Linked DNA regions of Pseudorhodoplanes sinuspersici. The protein of the gene in region 1 interacts with the protein of each later gene in a pairwise test. Links are inferred from orthologs where the notes say so. Each region holds a gene or a part of one and is shown on either strand. Other genes may lie near its edges.

Evidence for each region. The genes of interacting proteins can lie anywhere in the genome.
Region 2: the proteins of CAK95_RS27585 (region 1) and ptsN interact in binary tests that used the Escherichia coli proteins (3 or more experiments, as listed by UniProt). The link is inferred for Pseudorhodoplanes sinuspersici from one-to-one orthologs.

Annotation. Positions count from the first base shown.
Region 1 is NZ_CP021112.1:5,684,410-5,687,860, reverse strand. What follows is about bases 90-3,401. They hold CAK95_RS27585 (sensor histidine kinase), read left to right. Parts: upstream 90-480; coding sequence 481-3,201; downstream 3,202-3,401. Other genes in these bases: CAK95_RS27580 (response regulator), read left to right, coding at 3,198-3,401; CAK95_RS27590 (K(+)-transporting ATPase subunit C), read left to right, coding at 90-445. Outside these bases: more of CAK95_RS27590, read left to right, coding at 1-89; more of CAK95_RS27580, read left to right, coding at 3,402-3,451. UniProt on the Escherichia coli protein: Member of the two-component regulatory system KdpD/KdpE involved in the regulation of the kdp operon. KdpD may function as a membrane-associated protein kinase that phosphorylates KdpE in response to environmental signals.
Region 2 is NZ_CP021112.1:1,049,184-1,052,284, reverse strand. What follows is about bases 6-2,967. They hold ptsN (PTS IIA-like nitrogen regulatory protein PtsN), read left to right. Parts: upstream 6-1,236; coding sequence 1,237-1,698; downstream 1,699-2,967. Other genes in these bases: CAK95_RS05225 (FecR family protein), read left to right, coding at 2,489-2,967; CAK95_RS05230 (RNA polymerase sigma factor), read left to right, coding at 1,911-2,405; rpoN (RNA polymerase factor sigma-54), read left to right, coding at 6-1,087. Also shown: more of rpoN, read left to right, coding at 1-5; more of CAK95_RS05225, read left to right, coding at 2,968-3,101. UniProt on the Escherichia coli protein: Seems to have a role in regulating nitrogen assimilation.

The sequences.
Region 1 (3,451 bases):
GGCCTTGATCGGTCAGGAGTTTAAGAGCGATCGCTATTTTCATGGCCGCCCCTCTGCCACGACGGGACCTGACCCGGACGACTCGTCGAAGTCCGTGCCAGCGCCCTATAATGCGGCCAACTCGATGGGCTCGAACCTTGGGCCGACAAGCCAGGCTCTGGCTGACCGCATCCGGGGCGATGTGGAAAAGCTGAAGGAGGAGGGCGCCGGAACTGTCCCCCCGATCGATCTGGTCACGGCGTCGGCCAGCGGGCTCGATCCCCATATCTCACCGGAGGCGGCCCTGTTCCAGGTTCAGCGTGTGGCCAAAGCCCGCAACATGCCCGAAGCGGCTCTGCGGCAATTGGTTAATGACAATATCCAGGGCCGTTTGCTCGGAATCCTGGGTGAACCGCGCGTCAATGTTCTTGCGCTCAATCTGGCCCTGGACCGGGCCGTGCGATAAGGCTTTTGCAATTCCTATCGAGACTGGAATGAGGGATGCCCGATCAGAGACGCGATTCTGATCATCGCCCATCGCCCGATGCGCTGCTCGCCGCGGCGCGCCGCGAGGAGACCGGCGTCGGTAAACTGAAGATCTTTGTCGGCGCCGCTCCTGGCGTCGGCAAGACCTATGAAATGCTGTTACAGGCCCGCACCAGGCGGCAGGACGGATACGATATCGTCGTCGGCGTTGTGGAAACGCACGGCCGTAAGGAAACCGAGGCACTGCTGGAAGGGCTTGAAACGATTCCGCGCCGGCAGATCGAATACAAAGGGAAATGGCTCGAGGAAATGGACCTCGACGCGATTATTGTTCGCAAGCCGCAGATCGTCCTCGTCGATGAACTCGCACATACCAATGCGGCCGGCAGCCGCCATCCCAAGCGCTATCTCGACGTCGAGGAATTGCTGAACAACGGCATCGACGTCTATAGTACGGTCAACATCCAGCACATCGAGAGCCTGAACGACGTCATTGCGCAAATTACCGGCGTGCGCGTCCGCGAAACCATTCCCGATTCCATTTTCGATCGCGCCGACGCGGTGAAGCTCGTCGATGTCACGCCCGACGATTTGATCCAGCGGCTCAAGGAAGGGAAAGTCTACGTTCCCAAACAGGCCGAGCGTGCGCTGAAGCATTTTTTCTCGCCGACCAATCTGACAGCGTTGCGCGAGCTTGCGTTGCGCCGCACGGCGGAACGGGTCGACGATCAGCTCTTCGATCAGATGCAGCAGCACGCGATCCAGGGCCCCTGGGCCGCTGGCGAAAGGGTGCTCGTCTGTGTCAGCGAGGATCCGCGTGCGGCGGGGCTTGTCCGTTACGCCAAGCGGTTGGCCGAGCGCCTGCATGCATCCTGGACGGCGCTTTACATCGAGAGCCGCCGGAGCCTGCAACTCACGGAAGTCGAGCGCGACCGGATTGCCGACACACTTCGGCTTGCCGAAGCGCTCGGCGGCGACGCCGTGACGATTCCGGGCGGCGACCGGCGTATTGCCGATGATATCGTCCGGTATGCGCAAGAGAACAATGTCACCCAGATCATCATCGGCAAGTCTAGCCGGTCCCGGTGGTTCGAGATCGTTCATGGCTCTGTCGTCCATGATCTTGCGCGTCGATCCGGAAATATCAGCGTCCATGTCATTGCCGGCGAAGACATTGCAAGCGAGACAATACCCGCCAAGGATGTGCGGCCGGCGCAGACCATCACATCGTTCGACCTGCGCGCCTATGTCGTGGCGTTTATCGCCAGTGGCGTGGCATTGAGTATTGGGAAACTCATCCAGCCATGGTTCGGTATCGAGAACGTCGATCTCGTTTTTCTGACGGCTGTGGTGGGCGTGGCGGTGCGATATGGACTGTGGCCGTCGCTTTTCGCCAGCGTGGTCTGTTCTCTCTTCTACAATTTCTTTTTCATGCCACCGACTTACACGTTCACGATTGCCGATCCGACGAACGTGGGAGCATTTGTCTTTTTCATTCTGATGGCGAGCATTGTCTCGAATGTCGCGGCACGCGTGCGCACGCAGGCAGTGGCGGCGATGAGCCGGGCCCGCACCACAGAATCTCTCTATACCTTTAGCCGAAAGCTGGCCGGCGTCGGTACGCTCGATGACGTGCTTTGGGCCACGGCTTATCAAACGGCCCTGATGCTGCGGGTGCGCGTTGTGCTGCTGTTGCCGCAGAATGGTTCGATTGCCGTGAAGGCAGGATATCCGCCCGAAGACACGCTGGACGATGCGGACATTGCCGCTGCCAAATGGGCATGGGAAAATAACCGGACGGCGGGGCGGGGATCGGACACCTTGCCGGGCGCCAAGCGCCTGTTTTTGCCGATGCGGACCGGCCGCGGCGCGATCGGTGTCGTTGGTATCGACAGCGACAAGCCCGGCCCGATGCTGACGACCGACGAGCGACGGCTGCTGGATGCGCTGATCGATCAGGGCGCGCTGGCCATCGAGCGCGTCTATCTCGTCGAGGATATGGACCGCGCGAAGCGGACGATAGAAGCGGACCGGCTCCGCTCGGCCTTGCTGACGTCAATCTCACACGATTTGAAGACGCCGCTGGCGGCCGTGATCGGGTCGGCCGGGACACTTCGCGACCTATCGGGCAAGCTTGGCGAGGCCGAAAAGGCCGACCTCCTGACGACAATTATCGACGAATCCGAACGCCTCAACCGCTTCATTGCCAATCTGCTCGATATGACGAAGCTTGAATCGGGTGCGGTCGTCCCAAATTCGGCACGGCACGATCTTGGCGAGATCGTGGGATCTGCGTTGCAAAGGGCCAGCAAGATCCTGTCCGGCCTACGCGTCGAACTCGATCTTGCGCCGGACATGCCAATGATCGAGGTCGATGCGGTGTTGTTCGAGCAGGTGCTGTTCAATCTTCTCGATAATGCCGCGAAATATGCCGATCCCGGTACGACCGTTCGCGTTCAAAGCTGGTGCGATAGCCAATCCATCTATCTGCAGATCCTCGACGAGGGACCCGGCATTGCCCCCGCGGACCTCGAGCAGATCTTCGACAAATTTTATCGCGCGCAGAAGGGCGATCATGTCCGCGCGGGTACGGGATTGGGGCTCGCCATTTCGCGCGGGTTTGTGGAGGCGATGAAGGGTACGATCACCGCAGCCAACCGAACCGACCGATCGGGCGCGATATTCACGATCAGGCTGCCGATCCCGGCACCGCAACAGATCAGTTCTGCCGCATGACTGCAGCTCCCCTCAAAGTGCTTGTGATCGATGACGAGCCGCCGATCCGTAAACTCTTGCGCATGGGTCTGAGCACGCAGGGCTACCAGGTGTTGGAGGCGTCGAATGGGAAAAGTGCCCTCGAAATGCTCGGCGAACATCCTGACCTGATCATCCTCGATCTTGGATTGCCGGATATTGACGGCCACCAACTGCTGGCCAATCTTCGCTCCCGGGCCGAGGCGGTACCGATCGTTGTCTTGTCGAGCCG
Region 2 (3,101 bases), 4.6 Mb from region 1 along the record:
GCTGACGGATCACCTGGCCGGGCAGCTTTCGCTCGCCGTCATCGATCCGGCGCGCCGTATGATCGGACAGCATCTGATCGATATGGTCGATGAGTCCGGCTACCTCATCGGCGATCTGCAATCCGTTGCCGACAAGCTCGGCACCAGCCTTGCCGATGTCGAATCCGTTCTCACGGTTCTGCAGAGCTTCGATCCGGCCGGCGTCTGTGCCCGCAATCTCACCGAATGTCTTGCGATCCAGCTTAAGGAGCGCAATCGCTATGATCCCGCCATGGCAGCATTGCTGAGCCGGCTTGATCTTCTGGCGAAGCGCGATTTCGCGGCATTGCGCAAACTCTGCAGCGTCGGCGATGAAGACCTTGTCGATATGGTCACGGAGATCAAGCAGCTCAATCCGAAACCGGGCCTGGCTTTTGGCTCCGCGCCCGTGCAGCCGATCGTTCCGGATGTGTTTGTTCGTGCGGCGCCGGACGGCTCGTTCAATATTGAACTGAATTCCGATACGCTGCCGAAGATCCTGTTGAACCAGACCTATCACGCGCGCGTTTCGAAGACCGCGACGGCATCGACGGACAAGGCGTATCTCGCCGAGAAACTTCAGTCCGCGACATGGCTCATCCGTGCACTGGATCAACGTGCACGCACGATCCTGAAAGTGTCGGCGGAAATCGTGAAACAGCAGGATGCGTTTTTCGCACATGGCGTTCAGCATCTGCGTCCGCTCAATCTCAAGACTGTCGCCGATGCGATCTCGATGCATGAATCGACGGTGTCGCGCGTCACCGCCAACAAATATATGGCGACGACACGCGGTATCTTCGAGCTGAAATACTTCTTCACGTCGTCGATCGCAGCCTCCGATGGCGGCGAAGCGCATTCCGCCGAAGCCGTGCGGCATCGCATCAAGAGCCTGATCGATTCGGAAACAGCCGACGGCATCCTGTCCGACGATACGATCGTCGAAAAGCTGCGCGAGTCCGGCATCGACATTGCGCGCCGTACTGTGGCGAAATATCGCGAGGGCATGCGCATTGCATCATCGGTGCAGCGCCGGCGCGAGAAACAAAGCGCTGCGCTTGCGCGATAACGGGGCTGTCACAAAATGGAACTAATAAGATTCGCGCATATCGTGCATATCTCGCAGGAGTTCGGGGCATTGACGGGGCGTGGAGCCGTCCCTATGGTCCGCCGCTCTCCACTCCAACTTGGCTAATTATTCCGGCGGACCTGTTTCCAATGGCGCTTAACGATATTGTGGCAATGAACGCCGTCATCCCGGCGCTCAAAGTCAACGGCAAGAAGCAGGCGATTCAGGAGATTGCGGCGCGCGCTGCGATGCTTTCGGGTCTCAATGAGCGCACGATTTTCGAAACGTTGTTGCAGCGCGAAAAGCTTGGTTCGACCGGGATCGGGCACGGTATCGCGATCCCCCATGGCAAACTGCCGCAGCTCGATCGTCTGTTCGGGTTGTTCGCGCGTCTCGACCGTCCGATCGATTTCGAATCGCTCGATGGACAGCCTGTGGATCTGATCTTTCTGCTGCTGGCGCCGGAAGGCGCCGGTGCGGATCATCTGAAAGCGCTTGCGCGCGTCGCGCGTCTGTTGCGTGATCCCGACATCGCCAACAAGCTGCGTGAATCGCGCGATGCCGATGCGCTCTATGCGGTGCTGACGATGACGCCGTCCGCAGCGGCGTGACGTCGTCGTCGATGGTCTTTCTTAGAGTCGGAGCATGATCGAAAACCGGTATCGACTTCGCTCGAAAACGCTCTAACTCGCACGGCTTGCGCTTCAATGCCGGCAGAGACGATCCGGTCTGTTCTTTATAGAAGCTATAATCTATTGATATTGCAGCAATATTTGCGGTGCGTTAAAGGTGATGAATTGCCTTTGAGCGTGCTTGAGTTGCTATGTGGGATTTGCAGGACCTTTTCAGGCGGCATCATCGGGACCTTGTCCGGTTCTTGCGGCGGCGCGTGTCTTCGCCGGAAGTCGCTGCAGATCTGACTCAAGAGTTGTTTCTTCGTCTTCTGACTGCAACGCCAGCGGCACCTGTTCTCGACAGTCGGGGATATCTCTTTCGAGCAGCCGGAAATCTGGCCATCAATCACAACCGCCGGGAGCGGTTGGTCAAGTTTGACGACCCCGCTTGCCTGGATGCAATTGCAGATGATGCGCCCTGTGCTGAACGGCTGCTGTTGTCTCGGCAGGAACTGGCTATTGTTGCGAAGACTTTAACGGAATTTCCGCCGCTCCATCGTGAGATATTCATGCTGTCGCGGGTCGACGGCCTCAGTTTCAGTCAGATCGGCGTAAAACTCGGTGTTCCTCGCCAGCGCGCATTCGACCACTTGGTCCGTATCGTTACCCGGCTCCAAATCCGTCTTGGCGAATTTTCTCGCTGATCGAGCGGACAAAGCGCAATCCAGTTTGTCTTACCTCTAGGAAGAAACTGGCCGGTTGTGTAGTCCGGGTCCGGGGGATTGCCGTGGAACGTTCAAAAGGCTGGGATGCGAGCGGTGATCCAGATGGCCCGCGGATTCTCGAAGAAGCAGCGCAGCATCTTGTCCGCTCGCTGAACCGGTCTCCCTCCCCTGAGGAGCAGCGTGAGTTCAAAGACTGGCTCGAGCAAGATTATCGGCATGAGCTGGCTTGGGCGGAGGTGCAGCGGTTATGGCAGGGTTCGGGCGATCTGCCGGAAGCAAAGGCCCGCGCAGCCACCAAGAAGGCGGTCAGCCGGCGCGATATTGGCAAGGCCCTCATATTCCTGACCGCCGGTGGCGGAGCTGCTGCCTGGTATCTCAGCGATCATCCGTTCGCCGACTACCGAACCGGCACCGGCGAGCGCAAGCGCGTTACTCTACCCGATGGCACGCGCATCGATATTGCCGCCCAATCACGTCTTTCCCTCGACTATACGGAAAGCGAACGCCGTCTGACACTGGAGGAAGGGGAGGCCTTTTTTCAGGTTGCCAAGGATGCAAGGCCATTTGTCGTTGGTGTCGGCCGTGGGACGGTCACGGCTCTTGGTACCGCATTCGGCGTGACCTACAGAGATGGCGAAGCCGCCGTGGCGGTGACTGAGCACGCAACACGGGTTG